2 linked regions of the Hoeflea algicola genome follow. The main gene of each other region encodes a partner of the protein of the gene in region 2 in a complex. Links are inferred from orthologs where the notes say so. Each region holds a gene or a part of one and is shown on either strand. Other genes may lie near its edges. The genes, in order: secY and secA.

The links.
Region 1: the proteins of secA (region 2) and secY are in contact, whole or in part, in a crystal structure (PDB 3DIN), measured with the Thermotoga maritima proteins. The link is inferred for Hoeflea algicola from one-to-one orthologs. Residues at the interface, in WP_004082002.1 of Thermotoga maritima: Glu261, Ala262, Arg263, Lys300, Ala301, Arg302, Thr303, Ile304, Ile305, Leu323, Tyr324, Asp325, Pro326, Val329, Ser330, Tyr333, Ile336, Lys340, Phe345, Val349, Glu363, Phe364, Tyr374, Ser375, Gly376, Gly377, Glu393, Ile395, Thr482, Ser483; in WP_004081795.1 of Thermotoga maritima: Glu108, Gly109, Glu110, Glu111, Ala236, Glu237, Arg238, Arg239, Ile240, Thr241, Ile242, Gln243, Tyr244, Ala245, Arg246, Arg247, Val248, Thr249, Gly250, Arg251, Arg252, Val253, Tyr254, Gly256, Ala257, Ser258, Thr259, Tyr260, Leu261, Pro262.

The regions. Positions count from the first base shown.
Region 1 is NZ_JAOVZR010000001.1:506,470-514,259, forward strand. The notes cover bases 4,500-7,401. They hold secY (preprotein translocase subunit SecY), read left to right. Parts: upstream 4,500-5,231; coding sequence 5,232-6,572; downstream 6,573-7,401. Other genes in these bases: rpmD (50S ribosomal protein L30), read left to right, coding at 4,500-4,524; rplO (50S ribosomal protein L15), read left to right, coding at 4,541-5,035; OEG84_RS02600 (adenylate kinase), read left to right, coding at 6,569-7,153. Also shown: rplP (50S ribosomal protein L16), read left to right, coding at 1-41; rpmC (50S ribosomal protein L29), read left to right, coding at 53-253; rpsQ (30S ribosomal protein S17), read left to right, coding at 266-505; rplN (50S ribosomal protein L14), read left to right, coding at 740-1,108; rplX (50S ribosomal protein L24), read left to right, coding at 1,120-1,431; rplE (50S ribosomal protein L5), read left to right, coding at 1,424-1,981; rpsN (30S ribosomal protein S14), read left to right, coding at 2,016-2,321; rpsH (30S ribosomal protein S8), read left to right, coding at 2,334-2,732; rplF (50S ribosomal protein L6), read left to right, coding at 2,771-3,304; rplR (50S ribosomal protein L18), read left to right, coding at 3,317-3,679; rpsE (30S ribosomal protein S5), read left to right, coding at 3,725-4,285; more of rpmD, read left to right, coding at 4,324-4,499; rpsM (30S ribosomal protein S13), read left to right, coding at 7,497-7,790. UniProt on the Escherichia coli protein: The central subunit of the protein translocation channel SecYEG. Consists of two halves formed by TMs 1-5 and 6-10.
Region 2 is NZ_JAOVZR010000001.1:2,725,681-2,742,781, reverse strand. What follows is about bases 8,617-11,869. They hold secA (preprotein translocase subunit SecA), read right to left. Parts: upstream 11,535-11,869; coding sequence 8,817-11,534; downstream 8,617-8,816. Other genes in these bases: OEG84_RS13385 (peptidylprolyl isomerase), read left to right, coding at 11,787-11,869; OEG84_RS13395 (lipopolysaccharide biosynthesis protein), read right to left, coding at 8,617-8,687. Outside these bases: OEG84_RS13420 (class I SAM-dependent DNA methyltransferase), read left to right, coding at 1-2,270; OEG84_RS13415 (hypothetical protein), read left to right, coding at 2,267-2,419; OEG84_RS13405 (AMP-binding protein), read left to right, coding at 4,297-5,979; OEG84_RS13400 (GNAT family N-acetyltransferase), read right to left, coding at 5,987-7,264; more of OEG84_RS13395, read right to left, coding at 7,266-8,616; more of OEG84_RS13385, read left to right, coding at 11,870-12,638; bifunctional glutamate N-acetyltransferase/amino-acid acetyltransferase ArgJ, read left to right, coding at 12,684-13,925; OEG84_RS13375 (GNAT family N-acetyltransferase), read left to right, coding at 13,906-14,718; OEG84_RS13370 ((deoxy)nucleoside triphosphate pyrophosphohydrolase), read left to right, coding at 14,723-15,130; OEG84_RS13365 (hypothetical protein), read left to right, coding at 15,252-15,575; OEG84_RS13360 (Flp family type IVb pilin), read left to right, coding at 15,622-15,795; OEG84_RS13355 (methyltransferase domain-containing protein), read right to left, coding at 15,825-16,541; OEG84_RS13350 (ComF family protein), read left to right, coding at 16,771-17,101. UniProt on the Escherichia coli protein: Required for protein export, interacts with the SecYEG preprotein conducting channel.

The sequences.
Region 1 (7,790 bases), 2.2 Mb from region 2 along the record:
TTTCGGTCAAGACCCGCTTCGTGCAGCGCATCGCAGAGTAAGGAGACGGATCATGAAAGCCGCAGATGTTCGCGCCATGAGCGTTGACCAACTCAATGACGAGCTTGCCAAGCTGAAGAAAGAGCAGTTCAACCTGCGTTTCCAAGGTGCTACCGGACAGCTTGAAAAAACTTCGCGGGTCAGGGAAGTCCGCCGCGACGTCGCTCGCATCAAGACCATTGCCCGCCAGAAGGCGGCCGAATCCAAGGCCTAAGGACCGAAGAACATGCCAAAACGCATTCTGCAGGGCACTGTTGTCAGTGACAAGAACGAGAAGACCGTGGTTGTCCGCGTGGAACGCCGTTTCGCGCATCCGGTCATGCGGAAAATCGTGCGCCGCACGAAGAACTACAAGGCGCACGACGAAAACAACCAGCACAAGGTTGGCGACGAGGTTTCCATTCAGGAATGCGCGCCGATCTCAAAGGACAAACGCTGGACTGTCATCGAGACAGCCCAGGCTTGAATGAACGGGATTTGAGGTGAGGCTATTGCACCTTGTCGAGAATCCTGTATGAAGCAGGCCATTGGCGCAGAACGCCCGGGAATCGGGCGTTCTTCTGCTTTCAGCGCATGGAAGGTCCGTTTGCGGAAACCACCTTGGCAATATCCTTCCCGCGCACAAAAGAATTGACTCATAAGCTGGCATAGGTGGCCTCTGCGCCCAACCGTGTCGGTAACAACAAGAAGGCGGCCTGATATGATTCAGATGCAAACAAACCTCGACGTCGCGGATAATTCCGGCGCTCGTCGTGTCATGTGCATCAAGGTTCTGGGCGGTTCCAAGCGGAAGTATGCTTCTATCGGCGACATCATTGTCGTCTCGATCAAGGAAGCCATTCCGCGCGGCCGCGTTAAGAAGGGTGATGTGATGAAGGCGGTTGTGGTTCGCACAGCCAAGGACATCCGTCGCGCCGATGGCAGCGTCATCCGCTTTGACGGAAACGCAGCTGTCCTGATCGACAACAAGAAAGAGCCGATCGGCACCCGCATCTTCGGACCGGTTCCGCGCGAATTGCGCGCCAAGAGCCACATGAAGATCATCTCCCTGGCTCCTGAAGTGCTGTAAGGAACGAACCGATGCAAAAGATCCGCAAAGGCGACAAGGTCGTCGTTCTGACAGGCAAGGACAAGGGCCGTACCGGCGAAGTCCTCGTCGTGATGCCGAAAGAAGACCGGGCCGTGGTCCGGGGTTTGAATATGGTCAAGCGCCATCAGCGCCAGTCCCAGACCCAGGAAGCCGGCATCATCAACAAGGAAGCCTCGCTTCATCTCTCCAACCTCGCGGTTGCAGACCCCAAGGACGGCAAGCCGACCCGTGTCGGTTTCCGTATCGAGGGCGAGAAGAAGGTTCGCGTGGCTAAGCGTTCTGGAGAAGTGATCGATGGCTGATGCAAAATATGAGCCGCGGCTCAAGACCGAATACGTTGAGCGCATCCGCAAGGCTATGCAGGAGCAGTTCGCCTACGCGAACGAAATGCAGATCCCGCGCATGGACAAGATCGTCATCAACATGGGCGTTGGTGAATCCACCGCTGATTCCAAGAAGCCCGCGATAGCGGCCGAAGACCTGGCGGCAATCGCCGGTCAGAAGCCTGTCATTACCCGCGCACGCAATTCGATCGCCGGCTTCAAGCTGCGCGAAGATATGCCGATCGGCGCCAAGGTGACGCTTCGCGGCGCTCGCATGTTTGAGTTCATGGATCGTTTGATCACCATCGCGCTTCCCCGCGTTCGTGACTTTCGCGGCCTGAACCCCAAGAGCTTTGACGGTCGTGGCAATTTTGCCATGGGCATCAAGGAACACATCGTGTTTCCGGAGGTCAACTACGACAAGGTTGATCAGATCTGGGGCATGGACGTCATCGTTTGTACGACGGCTAAAACGGACGACGAAGCACGGGCTCTTCTCAAAGAGTTCAACTTCCCTTTCCCCAAGTAGTCGTAACGGCATTCATGAAAAAGGATATCTGAATATGGCGAAAGTCAGCGCAATTCAAAAGAACAAGCGCCGCCGCAAGCTGGTCGAGCGTGACGCCGCTAAGCGCGCCGCACTCAATGCGATCACGCACAATCAGGAACTTTCCATCGAGGAACGTTTCCGTGCAACCTTGAAGCTGGCCGAAATGCCGCGCAACGGATCCAAGATCCGCGTTCGCAATCGCTGCGAAGTGACCGGCCGTCCGCGTGCGTATTACCGCAAGCTGGGCATGTCGCGTATCGCTTTGCGTGATCTCGGGTCACTGGGCAAGGTGCCCGGCCTCGTCAAGTCGAGCTGGTAAGGAGCGCGTGAGATGGCAATGACTGATCCTCTGGGCGATATGCTCACACGCATCCGCAATGGTGTCGCCCGTCGCAAGTCGTCGGTATCGACGCCTGCATCGAAGCTGCGCGCTCGGGTGCTCGACGTTCTGGAAGCCGAAGGTTATATTCGCGGCTATACCGAAGTGGCGTTCGACAACGGCAAGGCTGAATTGAGCATCGAGCTCAAGTATCATGAAGGCGCACCGGTGATCCGTGAGATCGCCCGCGTTTCCAAGCCAGGCCGGCGTGTATACGTCTCCGTGAAATCCATTCCGCAGGTCGCTAACGGTCTCGGCATCACGATCCTTTCGACTCCGAAGGGCGTTTTGGCCGATCACATCGCGCGCGAGCAGAATGTTGGTGGTGAGGTTCTCTGCTCGATCTTCTGATCGTGCAGAACCTCCAACTCGAACAGACAGGTTGAACAATGTCTCGTATCGGTAAAAAGCCCGTTCCGGTTCCCGCCGGTGTAACTGCGACGATTGACGGCCAGAAAGTGGTCGCCAAGGGTCCCAAGGGTGAGTTGATCTTCGTCGCCAATGACGAAGTTGCGCTCAAGCTCGAGGACAATGCGGTCGTCGTCACGCCCGTGGATAATTCCAAGGGCGCCCGCTCCAAATGGGGCATGTCGCGTACAATGATTGCCAATCTCTTCACTGGTGTGAAGGACGGGTACGAACGCAAGCTCGAAATCAACGGCGTGGGTTATCGCGCGACCATGCAGGGACGTAATCTGCAGTTGGCCCTTGGCTTTAGCCACGATGTCGTTTATCTGCCGCCGGAAGGCGTCAATATTGCTTGTCCCAAGCCGACGGAAATCGTCATCTCCGGGATCAACAAGCAGGTGCTTGGCCAGGTTGCGGCAGAAATCCGTGCCTATCGCAAGCCTGAACCCTACAAGGGCAAGGGCGTTAAATATGCTGAAGAGCGGATTGTCCGCAAAGAAGGCAAGAAGAAGTAAGGAAGACGCGAAATGGCTAGCAGGAAACAATCCCTTACGCGTCGGGCCGACCGTGTCCGCCGCCAGCTCAAAGCGGTGGCCAATGGCCGTCCGCGCCTGTCGGTTCATCGCTCGTCGAAGAACATCTACGCACAGATCATCGATGACGCCGCAGGCCGTACGCTTGCTTCGGCATCGACCTTGGACACCGGCCTTCGTGGTGATCTCAAGACTGGCGCCGATGTCTCTGCGGCGTCTGCGGTTGGCAAGTTGATTGCCGAGCGTGCGACAGAAGCAGGCGTCAAGGATGTGGTCTTCGACCGCGGCGCCTTTATCTATCATGGCCGTATCAAGGCCCTCGCCGAAGCAGCCCGCGAAGCCGGTCTGACTTTCTAATCAAAACCAGCCGATTGATTCCGGAAAAGAATAAGGAAAAGGACAATGGCCAAGGAAGGTCGTCGCGATAACCGCGGCAGAGACGACGAGCGCGATAGCGAATTCGTCGACAAGCTTGTTCACATCAACCGCGTTGCCAAGGTCGTCAAGGGCGGCCGCCGCTTCGGTTTTGCAGCCCTGGTGGTCGTTGGTGACCAGAAGGGTCGCGTTGGCTTCGGTCATGGTAAGGCGCGTGAAGTGCCGGAAGCCATCCGCAAGGCAACCGAAGCCGCCAAGCGCGAACTGATCTTTGTTCCGCTGCGTTCGGGCCGGACCCTGCACCACGATGTGCATGGCCGTCACGGCGCCGGCAAGGTACTGCTGCGCGCTGCCAAGCCTGGTACAGGGATCATCGCCGGTGGTCCGATGCGTGCCGTGTTTGAAACGCTGGGCATGCACGATGTTGTGGCCAAGTCGACCGGGTCTTCGAACCCGTACAACATGGTCCGCGCCACATTTGATGCGCTCAAGAACCAGATGCACCCCAAGGACATCGCGGCTCAGCGCAGCATCAAGTATTCCACGCTCCAGGCTCGCCGCGGTCCTTCCGCTGGCGGCGAAGAGTAATCGGGCGTCTGCCTTATTCATATTAGGGAGCCAAGACCATGGCTGACAATAAAAAGGGCAAGACGGTCACCGTCGAACAGATCGGCAGCCCGATTCGCCGCCCGAACGTCCAGCGCCAGACGCTGATCGGCTTGGGCCTCAACAAAATGCACCGCCGCCGGACCCTCGAGGACACGCCGTCCGTTCGTGGCATGATCCGTTCGGTCAGCCACCTCGTTCGCGTCGTCGACGAGCAGTGAGTGGGAGTGAACTATCATGAAACTCAATGAGATCACCGACAACGAAGGTGCTACCAAGAACCGCAAGCGCGTAGGTCGCGGCATTGGTTCGGGTACCGGCAAAACCGGTGGACGCGGCGTCAAGGGACAGAAGTCTCGTGGCGGCGTTGCCATCAACGGTTTTGAAGGCGGCCAGATGCCAATCTATCGGCGTCTGCCTAAGCGCGGCTTCAAGAACATCTTCTCGAGCGACTTCAATGTCGTCTCCGTCGGCCGCATTCAGACGGCGATCGACGCGGGCAAGCTCGACGGCAAGGGCACGATCGATGCAGTCGCTCTCAAGGCAGCTGGCGTCATCCGTCGCATCAAGGACGGAGTGCGGGTTCTGGCCGATGGCGAACTGAAGGCCAAGGTCACCCTCGAAGTCGGCGGCGCCTCGCGCACCGCCATCGAGAAGGTGGAAAAGGCTGGCGGCACCGTCAAGGTGCTGGAAGTCGCACCTGCCGCTGCGCCGGTTACCGAAGAGAAGTAATTATTTGGCCGCCCGGTGCTTCACACCGGGCGGCTTTCGTCCCATATGGGACAGGTCGGCGCGACTCAATGCGGCGGCCGGGGCAGGCGCAGCCGACCGGTGGTCCGGTCAAGCCGCAACGTCCGGTGAAACCAACTCAGGCCCTCCGGAGATGATCGGGTTCATCGGGCGCCGGATGGGCCGCGCGGAGAACGCAATGGCATCTGCAGCCGAACAACTCGCTTCCAATCTTAATTTCTCGGCTTTCGCCAAGGCGGAAGACCTCAAGAAGCGGATCTGGTTCACTCTTGGCGCACTTCTGGTGTATCGCCTGGGTACCTATATTCCGTTGCCGGGCATCAACCCGGGCGCCTTTGCGCAGGCTTTCCAGGGCCAGTCGGGCGGCATCCTTGGCCTGTTCAACATGTTTGCTGGCGGCGCTGTCGAGCGTATGGCGATTTTCGCTCTCGGCATCATGCCCTATATCTCGGCCTCGATCATCATTCAGCTGATGACCTCCGTTGTCCCGACGCTTGAGCAACTCAAGAAAGAGGGCGAGCAGGGTCGCAAGATCATCAACCAGTACACTCGCTATGGCACCGTGCTTTTGGGCACCGTGCAGGCCTACGGCATCGCCGTCGGGCTTGAGTCGGGCAATGGTATTGTTACCGATCCGGGCTGGTTCTTCCGCATTGCTACCGTCATCACTCTGGTCGGCGGCACCATGTTCCTGATGTGGTTGGGCGAGCAAATTACTGCGCGCGGCATCGGCAACGGCATTTCATTGATCATTTTCGCCGGCATCGTCGCCGCGATGCCGAGCGCTGTCGCCGGCACCCTGGAACTTGGCCGTACCGGCGCCTTGTCGACTGGCCTGATCATTGCGGTCATCGTCGTCGCCATTGCGGTGATTGCATTGATCGTGTTTGTCGAGCGGGCACAGCGGCAATTGCTGATTCAGTATCCAAAACGCCAGGTTGGCTCGCGGATGTTCCAGGGCGATACGTCGCACCTGCCGCTCAAGCTCAACACATCGGGCGTGATTCCGCCGATCTTTGCCTCGTCGTTGCTTCTGCTGCCAGCCACCGTCGCGGGCTTTGCTGCCACCGGCAATATGCCGGCCTGGGCGACCACGCTGCTGGCCTCGGTTGGCCACGGTCAGCCGGCTTATATGCTGCTTTACGGCGGTTTGATTGCGTTTTTCGCGTTTTTCTATACCGCGATCGTCTTCAATCCGAAGGACACCGCGGACAATCTCAAGCGGCACGGCGGCTTCATTCCGGGTATCCGTCCCGGTGATCGTACCGCCGAATATATTGACTACGTGCTGACCCGTGTAACGGTGGTCGGTGCGATCTACCTCGTTTTCGTCTGTCTCTTACCCGAATTTCTAATCGCGCAGACCGGCGTTCCGTTCTATTTGGGTGGAACATCGCTTCTGATCGTTGTGTCGGTGACGCTCGATACGGTTGCGCAGGTTCAGGGACATCTTATCGCCCAGCAATATGAGGGGTTGATCAAGAAGTCTAAACTTCGGGGAGGGAAGAGGGGACGATGAAACTTATTCTTTTGGGGCCACCCGGCGCAGGCAAGGGTACACAAGCCCAGCGCCTCGTCGAGAAACACGGTATTCCGCAATTGTCGACCGGTGACATGTTGCGCGCAGCAGTCGCAGCGGAAACAGAAGTCGGCCAGCGGGCCAAGGCGGTGATGGATGCCGGCGAGCTCGTCTCTGACGATATCGTCAACGCCATCGTCTCCGATCGCATCGATCAGCCTGATTGCGCGCGCGGCTTCATCCTTGATGGCTATCCGCGGACGCTGATTCAGGCCGACGCGGTGGAAGCCATGTTGGCGGGCAAGCACATGAAGCTTGATTCGGTCATCGAGCTTGTTGTTGACGACCGAGCGCTTGTCGGTCGAATCATCAAGCGGGCGGAAGAAGCGGCCGCCGCCGGGCAGCCGGTCCGCAAGGACGACAACGCGGAAGTGTTCGAAGAACGCCTGCGCGAGTATTACAAGAAGACTGCACCGTTGACCGGGTACTATTACGCCAAGGGCGCGTTGCGCACCGTTGACGGCATGGGAACCATCGACGAGGTAACCGAGCAGATCGAACAGGTTCTGGCCACGCTCTGATTGGATACGCGATATCGGGATGGCTGGCTGCTGCTCATGAGAAGCCTGCCTCTCGAAGCGCTCCGTGCGCAAATACTGTGGGCCAAGAGCTTGACGAAAGCCTTGTAGTTCCGCTAAGACCCGCGCAACTCGCAACATGCAGGCGATCGGTGCGATTATTCCTGGTTAATCGGGGATACAGCTCTGGTCGCTTTAAGCGTGCCGGGAATCAGCATGCGCAATGTGATTGATCTTGTCCGCAAGGGCGACCAATTCATTGTTTCAGACTACCCGCAAGGGCCGGCCTCCACCGGACGCGGGCAACGATAACCCGCCGGCACGACCGGCCCACATGGAGAAGCACATGGCCCGCATAGCAGGCGTAAACATTCCGACAAACAAGCGCGTCGTCATCGCACTGACCTACATTCACGGTATCGGCAACAAGTTTGCCCAGCAGATCGTGGAGAAGGTCGGTATTCCGTTGGACCGTCGCGTCAATCAGCTGTCGGATTCCGAAGTGCTGCAGATTCGTGAAGCCATTGACCGCGACTACCAGGTTGAAGGCGACCTGCGCCGCGAGAACTCGATGAACATCAAGCGTCTCATGGACCTTGGTTGCTACCGCGGCCTGCGCCATCGTCGCGGCCTGCCGGTG
Region 2 (17,101 bases):
ATGTGGCGCTGGAAATGATGAAGCGTCTGGAAGGTGAAGTCACCGCGCTGCTGACCGAGCTTGGCGAAAATCAGGCCACTTTGGGACTTTCCGGCCATACAGTCGACCCGCACCAGTTTTTGGGCATCGAGCTAAACCCTTGGGCGGCAGCGGTTGCGGAACTAGTGCTTTGGATAGGTTATTTGCAATGGCATTTCCGTACCCACGGCACGGCGGCTCCATCCGAACCTGTACTAAAAGACTTCCGGAATATTGAGAACCGAGATGCGGTGCTGGAATGGTCCGATCGTAAACCGCGCTTAGACGAGGCGGGCGATCCGATTACGGTTTGGGACAAAGTGACGACGTTCCGACATCCCGTAACCGGTAAAGAGCTGCCTGATGTTTCGGCTAGAGAACCGGTTTTTGAATACATGAGCCCAAAAGCCACAGTTTGGCCGAATGCGGAATTCATCGTTGGAAACCCTCCGTTTATTGGTTCGAAAAATTTGAGAGAAGACTTGGGCGATGGCTATATTGAGGCTCTGTGGTCAGCATATCCAAAAGTACCGCCAAGTGCGGATCTGGTCATGTTTTGGTGGGATAAAGCAGCCTTGGCCGCCCGTGATTACAATTCGAAGAATGGCAAGGGAACCCGCCGTTTCGGTTTGATTACGACCAACTCCCTGCGTCAGACTTACAATCGTCGTGTGCTGGAGCCGCATCTAAACGATCCGAAAAAGCCGATCTCGCTGTTGTTCGCAATCCCGGACCATCCCTGGGTAGACACGCTCTATGGAGCAGCGGTGCGTATTTCAATGACTGTGGTTGGTAAAGGTGAACGGACTGGGGTGCTCTTTAGTGTAGCCACCGAAAAGAAAGAAAAGAACGAAGCCGAAGGCTGCATCGTAACCTTCCAAAAGGCCGAAGGGAAAATCTACTCAAATCTTCAAATTGGGCCGAACCTTTCTGCATGTGTTCCGCTGAGATCCAATCTTGGTCTAGCCCATCAAGGCTTTAAGCCATACGGATTGGCTTTCTGGGTTGACGAAACTGAAGCTCACCGTCTGGGGTATGGCGTTAAGCCCGATGCGGAGAAATTTATCCGTCCATACATAAATGGGCGAGAATTGAACCAAGTCTCGCGAAATCGCTTTGCCTTGGATTTTCACGAGAAATCGGAATCATTCGTCCGGGATAAATTTCCAGAAGCTTACCAGCACCTGCTAGAGAGCTCCAAGCCGGTTCGAGCAGAAGATAAGATGAAATATCGACGCGAAAAATGGTGGCGTTTTGGGCAGCCGTCAACAGAAATGCGCGCCGCACTGGAAGGGTTGCCCTTCTTCTTCGGCACAACAGAGACTGCAGCTCACCGCATATTCAGCAAGCTAGATGGCGAAGCTGCACCTGATCAAAAAATCCGTGTGATCGCATGTTCAGACTGGGCAATTTTTAGCGTTCTGTGCTCACGTGTCCATGTTGAATTCTCGTTCCGTACCGGTGGTTGGCAAGGCAAAGGCAACGATCCTGTCTATCAGCATACGAATACTTTCAACAAATTTCCCTTCCCTGCTCTTGAAGAAATCAAGGACGACTTGATTGACGAGCTTCGGAACGAGGGTCAGAAACTTGATCAATTTCGACGAAAACAAATTGTTTCGAATCCGGGATTGACCCTAACAGGTATGTATAACGTACTGGAAGCTCTGCGAGTCGCCGATAATTCCAAAGATTATAATATTTCGGCTGATGAACGTGAAGTGTATCGGAACGCTAATATTGCAATTCTAAAGCAACACCATGACAGGATCGATAAATTAGTTTTTCAAGCTTATGGCTGGGGTGACATTGCGGGTAAGTTGATTGGCAGGCAAGGCGCGACAAAGCCGCATCAGCTCAAAGCGTCGGATCAGAAAAATGCTGAAGATGAGCTGATGTACCGTCTAGTGTCTCTCAACAAGGAGAGAACGGCGGAAGAGGCGGCAGGCCATATCCGCTGGCTGCGTCCGGACTATCAAAACCCGGAAGGCAAACATGCCGAAGCCAAGGGCAATCAGAACGAATTGGATGTCGGCGCTGCGGTTAAAGTCGAAAAAGAGGCTTGGCCCAAGGCTCTCCCGGAACAGATCGCCGCCGTGCGCGAGGTTCTGGAAGAGATGGGCGAGGCGACACCGCAACAGATCGCTCGCCGGTTCCAGCGCGCCCGTACAGCGTCCGTCGAACCGCTTCTGGCCAGCTTGGCGGCTCTCGGACAGGCACAGTTAATTGAAGATGGGAGATACGCGGCATGACCACGCTTTGGGGGCTGCACATGCCGGAAGACATCGGCAGTGATGCGCTGGAAAATGGGTACGTTGCCATTGGCTGGTCAGCTATGGGCGACATATCGAATTTGCCCAAATGGAGTTGCCCCCTGAAAGTGGTCCACCAACTGGGATAGATTATCCCTCAAATTGGAGGATCAGCGATGGCTGGAAAACGAGAGAAGCCGGAAGAGATTGTATCGAAGCTTCGGCAGGTTGAAGTTCTGCAAGGGCAAGGTGCGACGATTGCTGACGCGGTGCGCCAGATCGGCGTGACACAGCAGACGTTTTATCGATGGCGGAAGCTCTATGGCGGGATGCAGCGATCTCAACTCACTCGGCTGAAAGAGCTGGAGAAGGAGAACCAGCGGCTTCGGCGGGCGGTGTCTGACCTGACACTGGACAAACTCATCCTGACCGAGGCGGCAAAGGGAAACTTCTAAGCCCTTCGCGTCGGCGCAAGTGCATCGACCATGTGCGGCGGGAGCTCGGCGTATCAGAACGCCGCGCCTGCCGCACGCTCGGACAACACCGATCCACACAGCGCAAGGTGCCACAGGGCCGGGCAGATGAAGAACGGCTGACCGATGATATCATCGAACTGGCCGACAAGTACGGGCGCTATGGGTATCGCATGGTCACCGGTCTGCTGAACAACGCGGGCTGGCAGGTAAACCATAAGCGGGTTGAGCGCATCTGGCGGCGTGAAGGGCTGAAAGTGCCACAAAAGCAGAAGAAAAAGGGGCGGCTTTGGCTGAACGACGGATCATGTGTGCGTCTCAGACCGGAACGGCCAAACCACGTCTGGTCCTACGACTTCGTCCAGGATCGAACCGCTGACGGCCGCGTCTATCGGACGCTGAATATCATCGACGAATACACCAGGGAGGCACTCATGATCCGCGTGGACCGCAAGCTCAACTCAACGGACGTGCTGGATGCTCTGACAGACCTATTCATCCTGCGCGGCCCGCCGGAATACATTCGGTCGGACAATGGGCCGGAATTTATCGCCCAGAAAGTGCGGGATTGGATTGCAGCTGTTGGAGCCAAGACGGCCTACATAGAGCCAGGCTCACCATGGGAGAACGGATACTGCGAAAGCTTCAACGCCCGGTTCCGCGACGAGCTGCTGAACGGCGAAATCTTCTACAGCCTAAGGGAGGCGCAAATCCTGATCGAGCAATGGCGTATCCACTACAACACCGTCAGGCCGCATAGCGCTCTGGGCTACCGCCCGCCCGCGCCGGAAAGCATTGTCCCGATGGACCAGACGCCCATGATGCACTAACAATCAAACCGGACCACCTGATGGGGGCACGCCAATCCCGGCGGAATTCCGCGATCGTTTCTTCAAACATCCGTTCGTAGCGCTCGGCCTTTTGAGGACTTTGTTCACGCAAGCGCTCGAGGGTCTTTTCTACTTGTGAGCGATACATCCCCACCACGGCGTCGGCGTCATGCGAACCGCGTGCACGCGCATCGGCCAGTGACCGATCTAACGACATTCTCAATTTTTCCCGAAATTCCAAATCTTCTTTCCCTGCGATGAGCCATTGCCACATTCCGAAGATAAGGCAACTCCTTTGGAGAGGCTACAATATTATTGCTGCATTGAATGAATTTGTAGACGTCGCAAGATTTCAACTTCACGACCCTTGGTACAATTTGCTGCATCTGTGTATCTTCCGATGCGACTGGCTCCATCTTATTACGGTGAAATCCATGCAAGTGCATGAGCTGGGAACGTAAGTGCGCCGGGCTCATCCACTTGCTAAAGCGGCTTGATAATTCCAGCCTCAAAATCCGGTATGGAGGGGGCCTGCTTCCCGCTATTGTCGCTCCGATTGCATCCCGGGCATGCGCGTTGCTATTAGTCGATCTGGCTAATTGCGCCGTAGTTTGATTTGATACCTAATAGTTGTCGCCTGAATGAGACCGCAGCAGTGCCAGGAGCGTAGAATGCGAGCTCCTTACCGCGACGGGTTATGGCGCGGATGTGGAGATATAAGAAATGTTGTTGTCGAGCGGACGGACGTTTGAAGAGGTTGAATCGCGGTTTTCATGGGCGGTGCCGGAATTTTTCAACATCGGCACCGCAGTCTCCGATGACTGGGCGACGCGCGAGCCGGATAGGGTCTGTCTCGAGCATTTCAACCCCGAAGGTGAACCAGCGCGCCTGACCTATGGCGAACTTGCCCGCCGTTCAAATGCGTTTGCGCGGGCGTTGGTAGCGCTCGGAATTGGCACAGGTGACCGTGTTGCACTGATGCTACCGCAGGGTTTTCATACCGCCATTGCCCATATAGCCATCTACAAGATCGGGGCGATTGCGGTGCCACTGGCACTGTTGTTCGGGGTCGAGGCGATCAAGCACCGACTGTCAACTTCGGGCGCCAAAGCGCTGGTGACGACGGCAATCGGACGGGAGAAAGTCAAGACCATTTCCGAGGAACTGCCGGCGCTCGAGACAATCATCGTCGCCGGTGGCGATGCCGGTTCGGATGAGGATTTCGAAGCGCTCGAGAACAACCATTCCGACGCAGTGATCGAGAATGCGACCCGCGCCGAAGATCCGGCGTTGATGATTTTCACTTCGGGCACTACCGGTGCCCCCAAGGGGGCGTTGCATGCTCACCATGTGCTGATCGGCCATATCCCCGGCGTGCAGACCCATCACGAATTTTTGCCGCAACCTGGCGACAAGCTATGGACACCTGCCGACTGGGCCTGGGCAGGAGGTCTGCTCAATGTGCTGTTGCCGGGCTTGCTGCTCGGGGTGCCTGTGGTGTCGTCTCAGGCGCAGAAATTCGATCCCGAATTGGCTTACCGAATCATGGCGGAAATGAAGGTGCGCAACGTTTTCATTCCACCCACCGCGCTCCGGATCATGCGTACGGTGCCGGATCCGTTGTCACGCCATCAGCTTGATTTGCGCACGCTTGGATCGGGTGGTGAGACGCTCGGCCGTGAAACCTATGACTGGGCGCAGCGAGTGCTCGGGCTTACCATCAACGAGTTCTATGGTCAGACCGAGTGCAATCTGGTGCTGTCATCCATCGGCAAGTTGGGAGTGAGTCGCGGCGGCGCCATCGGCAAGCAGGTGCCGGGGCACAGGGTGGCGGTGATCGACGCGCATGGTGACGAGGTGGCCGACGGTGTTTCGGGCCAGATTGCAGTCAGACGTCCCGATCCGGTGATGTTTCTGGGCTATTGGCGCAATCAGGAGGCGACAGACGCCAAATTTATCGGTGACTGGATGCTGACCGGCGACCAGGGCGTGCGTGACGCCGACGGCTATTTCTCGTTCTTCGGGCGTGATGATGATGTCATCACCTCGGCGGGGTACCGTATCGGCCCGGGCGAGATCGAGGATTGCCTGACCGGGCATCCGGCCGTGGCGTTGGCGGCGGCGGTCGGCAAGCCCGATAAGGTGCGCACCGAAATCGTCAAGGCCTATATCGTGCTGGCGCCGGGGATCGAGATAGACGACGCTCTGTCCGGGTCGATTCGGGACTGGGTCAAGACCCGTCTGTCGGCGCATGAATATCCGCGTGAGATCGATTTTGTCGACGATCTGCCGCTGACCACCACAGGCAAGGTGGTTCGGCGGTTGCTGCGCGACAGAGCTATCGCCGAGACCGAGGCTGAAAGCGCCAACGTGACCGTTCAAGTGGAGGCCGCGGGCGGCGCTTGAGCGGCGCTCAGCGCCCGGCGGCCATTCCCCGGATTTTCTGACGCAATAGTCGGGCGATGTTTCGGGTGTTGCGGTAGATGTGCAGCTGGGTGGCTACCTGGCGGACATCGCGGTCGCGGTTGGGATGCAGTCCGACGACCATGGTTCCCATGCTTTCGCGTTCGGTCCAGAGCTTGCTCATGACCGGATGGTCCGGCACGGCGCAGGAATCTGTGCGGCGGATGTTGAGATCGTCGAGATGCCATTCGGTCAGCCGGTCGACCAGAAGCTTGCCCGGTGAGTAACGCGCCCATGTTTCGTTGTAGGCGGTCTTCCAGGTCCAGGCCTCGCCGGCTGAAACGAACACGATCATCGAAGCGATTGCCTCACCGTTCAGGGCCAGACTGTGGATCCGCACGCTGTCTGTTTCAGCGAGGCTGTTGATCGCCTCGCGGGCAAACGCAGCGCGATAACGGTCAGCCACCATCGCGGTCCGGCGGCGGCCTTTCCAGCCGGAATCCTCGAGCGTAAGAAATTCCTCGAGATGATGGCGGATTTCCTCGGGTTGACGGGCGACCATGTAGCTCAGCTCGCCGTGTTCGGAGAGTCGACGCCACTGGCGGCGGAGTTCGTGGCGATGCTTGCCGGAAATGGATTTGGTGAGGTATTCGTCGCCATCCAGGTTGCTTTCGAGGAATGGACGCTCCACCTGATCGGTTTCGACTACGGATAGATTGCGCCCCAACGCCACGGCGCGCAGCAGCGCTGCAACCGGACCCTTCAGGCGCATGTCTGGAAGGACAAGAATGCCCGGCAATCCCGAATCCTTGTTGCCGAGGGCTTCCAGCATGTTGTCGAGCGTTTCGGCCGCGTCTTCACGGTCGAGCAGCGGCGTTCCTTGCGGCCCAAATGGATTGGCCCAGGCTCGGATGATCGAGGCGCCAACGGAAAACCCGGGTTTCTCGACGGAGAATGGCAACAGCAGGCGCATGCGCGATCGGGATTCGTTCTCATCGCGCATCAGCATCAGGCGAATGATGCGGTCCTCGAGTCGCGGCATTGCCGGCGCCAGAAACCGGCCGGAAAAGAACACGTTCGGCTCGATCGCGCGGTTGGTCAGAAAATCGAGTTCTTCCTGCAACTCATAGCCGGCGCGAGCCGGGTATATCGCCAGATGCCGGCCGGGCCGACCGACGGCGATATCGCGTTCGGGCGCGGGGCGAGCGGTCTCCACATCGGCAAACTCGCCAATCAGCGAATTGGCCTGGCTGGCAACATCTTCCTGAACGATGGGGCTCGACGCCATGTTAGCGTTCCTCCGTTGCAGACAGGGTGGACATTGGCCTCGGGCCTGCGCCAATAAACATGACAATGCCCAGCCTGCGGCGAATGATAAAATGCAAGGCCATAGCCTCGATCACCATCGCTGCGGCGGTGGCGGTGGCTGCACCGAGCAGGCCCCAGGCTGGAATCAGGGCGATGTTGAGGCCGAGATTGGCAGCCAGCGCAAAGGCGTAGATCACCGCACAAATCTTCTGTTCGCCGGCCATGGTCAGCAACACTTCGCCGGGACCCACCATCGCCTTGGCTATGATGCCGGCAAACAGCACGACCATGATCATGTGGCCCTCGACGAAGGCGGGCCCGAACAGAGACAGAAGGAACGGTCCGGCGGCGATCACCAGGGCGCCGACGAGCAGCGACGGCCAGAATGTCCATTGCACGGTCTGGCGTGCGAAGGCTGCGAGTGCGAAAGGGTCATTGCCTGAGACCAGGCCGGAGAAGCGCTGTGCGGCGGCTGCCTTGACGGCGAAATAGACGAAATGCACCAGTGCCATGGTTTTGGCCGCGGCGAAATAAACGGCGACTTTCTCGGGCGGCAGATAGAAACCGACGATGACGACATCGGCATTGGTGAGCATGAAATAGAAGCCCTCGATCAGGAAGATCGGGAGTGCCACCAGCAGCCATGCACGGAAATGGATTTCGAGTTTGCGGGCCGGAAACCGGTTTCGCAACCTGGCAGTGATAGTCACGAACTGAACCACGGTGGTCAGGTAGGCCGCGGCAAGTGTGGCGAGAATGGCGGTGTCGGCATTGGCTACCTGGCCGAGACCGACGGCAGCCCCGACAAAGGCGAGGATCAATAGCGGCCGGACGATATAGGTCGGGCTCAACGCATGCACCGGCCAGCCATTGGCGCGGGCGGTACCATCGAGCACATCGCCGAGCGCGATCATCGGCAATGCAAATGCGCCGATGAACAGCGGCTGGATGTAGTGTGCCTCGATCCGGTCTCCGAGCATGTAGAGCGCGGCGATGCCGGTGGCGGCGATAAGTGTCGCCGATACCATCGCGAAAATCCGCGCGGTCGCGGTCAGTCCATTGACCGCGGCATCGGCGCCGTCATTACGGTATTGCGGCAGGAAACGAATGACGGCGGTGTGGAACCCCAGGCAGGAAAGATTGCCGAGAATTACTGCGATCACCCAGACGAAAACAAAGATCCCATATTCGAATTCGCCCATCAGCCGCGCCAGAATGATCTGCGAAACAAAGGCGATCGCGGCGCTGACGATGCGGATGGCAAAGGCGATCATCGCCATGCGCTGGGCCTGGCTGGTCTCGTCGCTGGCGCTGATAATGCTCGACATGCGCGCCAATAGCGGCGTTAGCCGCGCCGCGTAGCGCGGCGGCAATATCTTGCCGGCGGTGTCGATCAAGGTCATGCTCAAGTCTGTACCCATTGTTGAGCGGGCACCTTGGCATGGCGATGTTAAGAAACGGTTTGACCGGCAGGCGGAAAAGCTTCCGCGCTGACCGGTTGAACATCGTTTCGGTTCAGCACCGAAACGATGTTAAAAGGCACCGTGGCAGTGCTTGTATTTTTTGCCAGAACCGCAGGGGCAGGCCTCGTTGCGGCCGACCTTGCCCCAGGTTTCCGGATCCTCGGGGTTACGGTTTTCCGGGGCAACGATACCCAAAGCCGCCGCCGCCACGGCTTGTTGCGATTCGAATTCGTCTTCGCCGGTGCTGGCGTCGAGATGATGACCTTCCATGCCTTCAGGCAGGCTCGGCTCTGCCGCGGCTTCGCGAACGATTTCGACACGCATCAGCTGTGCCATGACCGCCTGACGCAGATTTGCAAGCAGTGCCTGGAACAACTCAAAGGCTTCGGATTTGTATTCCTGAAGCGGGTCGCGTTGCGCGTAACCGCGGAACCCGACCACCGAACGCAGGTGGTCAAGATTGACCAAATGTTCGCGCCAGAGGTGATCAAGGGTTTGAAGTACCACTGATTTTTCCACATAAGTGGTGACTTCCGGGCCGAACCTTTCTGCCCGTTCCGCAGCCATCTTCTCTACCGCTTCGGTGATTCGGGCGCGAATATCGTCCTCGGCGATGCCTTCCTCGGCAGCCCATTGTTCGATCGGTAAATCCAGATTGAGATAGGCCTCGACGCCCTTCTTCAATTCGGCAACGTTCCATTGCTCGGCATAAGCCCGTTCCGGGATATGCAGGCTGACCAGACCGTCGACCACTTCCTGGCGCATGTCGGCGATGATCTCGGAAATCGATTCCGCGTCCATCAGTTCCTTGCGCTGCTCAAAGATGACCTTGCGCTGGTCATTCATCACGTCGTCGTACTGGAGCAAGTTTTTGCGGATGTCGAAGTTGCGTGCCTCGACCTTTTTCTGGGCTCGTTCCAACGCCTTGTTGATCCAGGGATGGACGATCGCCTCGCCTTCCTTGAGGCCGAGAGACTTGAGCATGCCGTCCATACGCTCGGAGCCGAAGATGCGCATCAGGTCATCCTGCAGCGACAGGAAGAACTTGGAGCGACCGGGGTCGCCCTGCCGGCCGGAACGGCCGCGCAACTGATTGTCGATGCGGCGACTTTCATGGCGTTCGGTGGCGAGCACGTAAAGTCCACCAGCAGCGCGAGCCTCGTCCTTGAGCGTCTGGATCTCGGCGCGGATTTCCTGTTCGCGCTTGTCGCGTTCCGGGCCTTCAGGAACGTCCTCAAGCTCCAGCGCGACACGCATGTCGGCGTTGCCGCCGAGCTGGATGTCGGTTCCTCGACCGGCCATGTTGGTGGCGATGGTGATGGCGCCGGGCACACCGGCCTGGGAGACGATATAGGCTTCCTGCTCGTGGTAACGGGCATTGAGCACCTTGAAATCGGTCAGGCCATCCTTGCGCAGCAGTTCTGCCAGGATTTCCGACTTCTCGATTGATGTGGTGCCCACCAACACGGGTTGCTTGCGCTCGCGCGCCTGCTTGATGTCGGCGATGATGGCCTGGTACTTTTCCTCGACCGTGCGGTAAACCTCATCGTCCTCGTCAATACGGGCGATGGGAACATTGGTAGGCACTTCAACGACGTCGAGGCCGTAAATATTGCCAAATTCCTCGGCTTCGGTAGCTGCGGTGCCGGTCATGCCGCCAAGTTTTTCATACATCCGGAAATAGTTCTGGAAGGTGATCGACGCCAACGTCTGGTTTTCCGGCTGGATCTTGACGCCTTCCTTGGCTTCAAGCGCCTGGTGCTGGCCTTCCGAATAGCGGCGGCCCGGCATCATGCGGCCGGTGAACTCGTCAATGATGACGATTTCGTCGTTGCGGACGATGTAATCCTTGTCGCGCGTGAACAGCCGGTGGGCCTTCAGTGCGTTGTTGATGTGGTGCACGATCGCGACGTTTTCGACGTCATAGAGCGATTCGCCCTTGAGCATGTCGGCTTCGGTCAGCATGGCTTCCAGCTTCTCGGTGCCCACTTCGGTAAAGGTGGCAGAGCGCTGCTTTTCGTCGATTTCGTAATCGTCGGGTTCGAGCTTCTGAATCAGCGTGTCGATGCTGTTGTAAAGGGTGGAGCGATCGTCCAGCGGTCCTGAAATGATAAGCGGGGTGCGCGCTTCGTCGACAAGAATTGAATCGACCTCGTCGACGATGGCGTAATGGTGCCCGCGCTGCACCATCTGGGCGCGATCATACTTCATGTTATCGCGTAGATAGTCGAAGCCAAGTTCGTTGTTGGTGGCATAGGTGATGTCGCAGGCGTAGGCAGCGCGGCGTTCATCATCATCCATGCCATGGCCGATGATGCCGGTGGTCAGGCCAAGGAAGCTGTAGATCTGGCTCATCCATTCGGCGTCGCGGGTAGCCAGATAATCGTTGACGGTGACCACGTGCACGCCCTTGCCGGAAAGGGCGTTAAGATAGACCGGAAGCGTGGCGACGAGCGTTTTACCTTCGCCGGTCTTCATTTCGGCAATGGCGTTTTCGTTGAGGATCATGCCGCCGATGAGCTGGACGTCGAACGGGCGCAGGCCGATGGCCCGGCGGGCTGCCTCGCGAACGGTGGCGAAGGCCGGGATCAACAGATCATCGACCTTGGTGCCGGCTGCGATCTGCTCACGAAATTGTGTCGTGCGGGCCGCGAGTTCGGCATCGCTCAAGGCGCTAATTTCCGGCTCAAGGGCATTAATGGCCGCTATTCTCGGGTTGTAGGCCCTGATCCGACGATCATTGGATGAACCGAACATTTTGCGGGCGATAGCGCCGATCTTGACCATTGTAATGGTCCTTTCTTGAGACTGCGCGAACGGCAGGGCGGAGAACCGGCGCTGAATGGCTGCCGGTGAAACGGTTGGAATCGCAGTCCAGACCACCTTCACCGGGTGAAAGTCATCTGGACGGACGGTTGGCTGACAGATAAGAGGGGGTTGAACGATGTCAACGGCGGCAAAGGGCCGTCACAAGATGGCCAAGTTCTCCCTGGTACAGGGGTGGCTGTCGAAAGATGCTTCCCAATGAAAGGTTAGTCCATGCGCTTATCGCAGCTTACAGCCACGCTCCTCTTGACGACCATTGCCTTCCTGCCGGTGCAGGGGCATGCCGCTGATGAGACAGATCCGGTAGTCGCGATTGTTGCGGGGGCTGAAATCCGGACCTCGGAGCTGAATTTGGCCGAAGGCGACCTGGACCCGCAGTTCGACAAGCTTCCGGCGGAACAGCGCCGCGTCGCAGCTCTTGCAGCCGTTATCGATATCAAGACGCTGGCACGCAAAGCCGAGGGCGAGAAGCTCGACCAGACAGACGATTTCAAGAAATTGATGGCATTCCAGCGCGACAGGGCTCTGCACAACGCGCTTTTCAAGGCGACGGTTGTCGATCCGGTCACCGATGCCGACGTCAAGGCGCGCTATGAGAAGGAAGTCGCAGCCACACCGCCGGTAGAAGAAATCAGCGCACGCCACATCCTGCTCAAGACCGAAGAAGAAGCCAAGGCAGTTATCGCCGAGCTTGAGGCCGGCAAGGATTTTGCAGAATTGGCGAAGGAAAAGTCGACAGGGCCGAGTGCTGCACAAGGTGGTGATCTCGGCTATTTCACCAAGGGCCGCATGGTGCCTGAATTCGAGGCCGCAGCCTTTACCCTGAAGAAGGGTGAATACGCCAAGGAACCGGTCAAGACCCAGTTCGGCTGGCATGTGATCAAGGTCGAAGACCGCAGGGAAACTGCGCCGCCGGCTTTTGAGGAAGTTGCCGGTCAGGTCCGCCAGATGCTCATGCGCGAGCGGTATGCAGATCTCATCCGCGGTGCCCGCGAGGGGATCGAGATCGAGGTCGTCGACCCGGATCTGAAGACAGCTTATGAGGCGATCACCAAGCAACCCTAAGCGCATTTTCGGGCGGAAACCCTCCGCCAAACGAGGACCAAACGCATGTCCAGTGACATTTCTCCTCTGGCTCCGAAAACCTATGCCGCGCTGCCCCCGATAAGGGGCGCGCGGATAGAAACGGCTGCGGCCGGGATCAAATACGCTGATCGCACGGACGTGATGCTGATGGTTTTCGACCGGCCGGCGGCTGTGGCGGGCGTGTTCACGACCTCGAAATGCCCGTCGGCGCCAGTTGACTTCTGCCGGGAAAATCTCGGCGGAGGTCAGGCGCGGGCGCTGGTGGTCAATTCGGGAAACGCCAACGCGTTCACCGGCCAGAAAGGGCGTGCCTCAACGGCGATGACGGCGAGCGCTGCGGCAGAAGCTGTCGGGTGCAGCGAAGCCGAAGTCTTTCTGGCGTCGACCGGCGTAATCGGGGAACCGCTGGATGCGAGCAAATTCGCATCAGTGCTCGGGCAGATGGCGGTCTCGGCCAGCGGTGATCGCTGGCTCGACGCGGCACGGGCGATCATGACCACCGACACCTACCCGAAAGTGGCCACACGGACGGCGCGGATCGACGGCGTGACGGTGACGCTGAACGGCATGGCCAAGGGCGCGGGCATGATCGCCCCCGATATGGCGACCATGCTTTCCTTCATCGTTACCGACGCCGATATCGAGGCGGCGGCGCTGCAGGCAATGCTCAGCCGGCACGTGGGGTCGACCTTCAATGCGGTCACCGTCGACAGCGATACCTCCACCTCCGATACGCTGCTGGTATTTGCGACCGGGGCCGCTTCCGAGCTGGGTGCTGGGGCGATATCGGCGGCAGGTGACCCCCGGGCGCGCGGCTTTTCCAAGGCGCTGGCCGATCTCATGGAAGATCTGGCGATCCAGATCGTTCGCGACGGTGAGGGCGCACGCAAGCAGGTCGAAATTCTGGTCACCGGTGCAGGCTCGGCAAAGGCGGCGGGCCGCATCGCCCGGTCGATTGCCAATTCACCACTGGTCAAGACCGCAATTGCAGGCGAAGATGCAAATTGGGGCCGTGTCGTCATGGCCGTCGGCAAGGCCGGAGAAAAGGCCGAGCGTGACAAGCTGGCAATCTGGTTCGGCGACATCCGGGTTGCGGTTGATGGCGAGCGGGACCCCGACTACAGCGAAGCCGCCGCGTCGGAGGTGATGAAACGCGATGAGATCACCATCAGGGTCGATCTCGGAATCGGACGTGGCAAGGCGCGGGTGTTTACCTGCGACCTGACCAAGGCATATGTCGAGATTAATGGCGACTACCGGAGTTGATAATCTGTCCGAACCACCGAGAGCGGAGCTAATAGTGCCCAATCTTGCGATAGTCAGGCGACTGGAAGCGGTTGGGTTCCGGGCATGGCCTGCGGCCTCTATTCAGTATGATGGCAGCTGGCAGATCCGCTTGACTGCTGGGCATCCTTCCAAACGGTTGAATTCGGTCAATCCTCTCGATCCGTCCGATCACGGTGACATCGAGATCAGGGTGGAACGCGCCGCGCGCCGGTTCGATGCCTATGACAGGCCGCTCGTGTTCCGGCAATCGCCGCTGGCGCCGCCGCAACTCGAAGCCTTTCTGGACGCGCATGGCTGGCGGCGGTTCGATGAGACAATCGTCATGGCCGGGGCGATCGACCGGCTGGATATCGATGGCGGCATGGACTACCTGCCGGTTCGCGATATTGGTCGCTATGTCGATGCGGCGATCACGGTTCATGGCCGTGACCAGTCACTGAAAGCCGGATTGGCCGAAGTGCTGAGTTCGATACGTCCCTCAAGCGGTTTGTTCGTGATCGAGGATGATAAGACCGGCCCGACGGCGACGGCGCTGTGTGTTCATGACAACGACATGGCCGGATTGTTCGAGCTAGCAACCCGTGCCGATGCCCGGCGCGCCGGGCATGGCCGGGATGTGATCAGGGCGGCGCTTCGCTGGGCCCGACATCGGGGCGCCGAGACGGCATGGCTGCAGGTGGAAACCGCCAATACGGCCGCGGTGGCGTTGTATAAGGGGCTCGGCTTCGGCGAGGTCTATCGCTACGCCTATCGTGTGAAACCGGGACAGTAATTTCATGACAGGCAAGAAAATGCTGCTGGTTGTCGCTTGCGCGCTCGTCGATGCAGATGGGCGGGTGCTGTTGTCGCAGCGTCCCAAGGGCAAGAAACTGGCGGGATTGTGGGAATTTCCCGGTGGCAAGGTGGAACCGGGCGAAACTCCGGAAGCCGCGCTGATCCGTGAATTGATGGAGGAACTCGGGGTTGCGACCAAGACCGATTGCCTCGCACCGCTGACATTTGCCAGTCACAGCTATGACGAGTTTCATCTGCTGATGCCGCTGTTTGTCTGCAGGCGTTTCGAGGGTTCTGCACGCGGGCTTGAGGGGCAGGTACTCAAATGGGTCCGCCCGCGGGACATGCGCACCTATCCAATGCCGCCGGCCGACGAGCCGTTGATTCCGTATCTGATCGATCTGCTGTAACTATTTGCCGCGGTTATGGTCGAAACGAGCCAAACTGATAACAGCGTTAATCAATCCTCAATTTTAGCAAGCCACACTGCCCCTGAATGACGAATCCGAAAGGATTCTCAGTGGAGAGATCATGGCTAGTAGCGATTTTTGGGTGACGGCAATGGACAGATCTGGCGACGAAAACCGGAGCAATCGGTTTGGTGCGGTTCGCGTGGCGTTGCTGTTTGGCACCGCTGCCATTGCGGTTGCGATGATCCTGACGCCGATCGTCGCCGATCGCACCGCGACATCGCGGGTTGCCTGGTCGCCTTCCCAATATGACAACATCACCACTGGTTCAATTCCGCAACGCTCGAAGGGCACATACTACACCGTGCGGAAATCGATCCTGCAGGATATTCCCGGCGCCGTCTGCATCATTCGTACGGATGGCCGGACCAGCGGGGATTGCTAAGGCAGACTGCGTATTTCCCCCAAGCCCCTGGAGACGGAACATCGATATGAAAACAGTGATGACTTGGTTTCTGAAGGACAAGAGCGGCGCCACCGCAATTGAATACGGGCTTATCGCGGGATTTCTTTCGATTGCCCTTGTGGTTGGCGCCTCGACGCTCGGAAACACCATCAACAATACCTTCGACGGGGCTGCACAGCACCTGGTCAATAGCCAGTAGGGCGTTACAGATCCTCGTTAAGCCTAGCCTTAACGCGGCAGTTTTTGCTCCGGAGCTTTCAGCGCGTCGGCTAGTCGTGCCTTCGCAGACCCCGGCTTGAGCGGCTTTTGCTGGCTTTCATGCGGCGCCCATCCCGACAGGTGAACCACCGGAAAACTGGCGCGTACGCGCCCGTCCGGGTCTGAAAAACGCTCAGCATAGATCTCCGCCGCCCGCAGGAACATCGCCCTGCGGCCCGGTAGGCGGCTGCGGTCGCTCAAGATCGAGGTCATGCCCATGCCGCGCAGATCGCGCAGCAGGGCAAACATGTCATCATAGCGTACGACGATGTCCTCGATGTCTGTGACCGGCAGCGCGAAACCAGCGCGTTGCAGCAGGCCGCCATAGTCACGGATGTCGGCAAAAGGGTGTACCCGGGCATTAGCCCCGCCGGTGAGTTCGCTTTCTGCGGTCAAAAGCGCCTCGCGCAATTCGGCAAGCGTGCCGGCGCCGGGTGTGGCGGCGAGCAACAAGCCATCCGGCTTGAGCGCCCTGCGCAATTGCACCAGAACTCCGGGCGTGTCGTTTGTCAGATGCAGCGCCAGCGGAGAGATCACCAGATCCACGCTTTGCGGTTCAAGCGGAGCCAGATCGGGGGGGACAGACTGAGGTTGCGGCCATCCAGACCCGGCACCTGACAGCAATCGATGAAACTGAATTTTTCGGTTTTCCCGGTCGCCTGCATCAGGTCGGCGGCAAGTGTCGATCCGCCATGCAGTTGCACCGGTTGGTCGAAATGGCGCGCAACGACGGATAGGCGCTCAGCCATGTCCTCGGCGACCCGGCGGGCCAGAAAATCCGCACCCGGCTGGAAACTTGCAAGGGCGCGCTCGCGACGCTGGCGCATAAGCGCGTGGTCAAACAATTGGTCCATGTTTCGCTCCGGCACTTGGTGATTGGCTCGCTTGTTGGATGGAACGGCGTTAAAGTCAATAAATGGAGATCCGCGGATCAGGCCATCCACTGCATCATTTGGCGTTTGCGCTCGGTCGCGCAGGCGGGCAGGCGATGCGGCTTGTCTACCCACCGATCTGCGCCGGTTGCGGAATCATGACCGGCGATCACGCCGCTTTGTGCGCTGTCTGTTGGCAGAGCGTGCGGTTCATTGAACGACCCTATTGCGAAATAACCGGTGCGCCGTTCGACCATGATCGCGGCGAAGGGCTGGTTTCGCCTGAGGCAATCGCTCGGCCACCTGCCTATGGCAAGGCGCGGGCCGCAGTGTTTTACGATGGGGTGGCGCGCAAGATTGCGCAGGGGCTGAAAT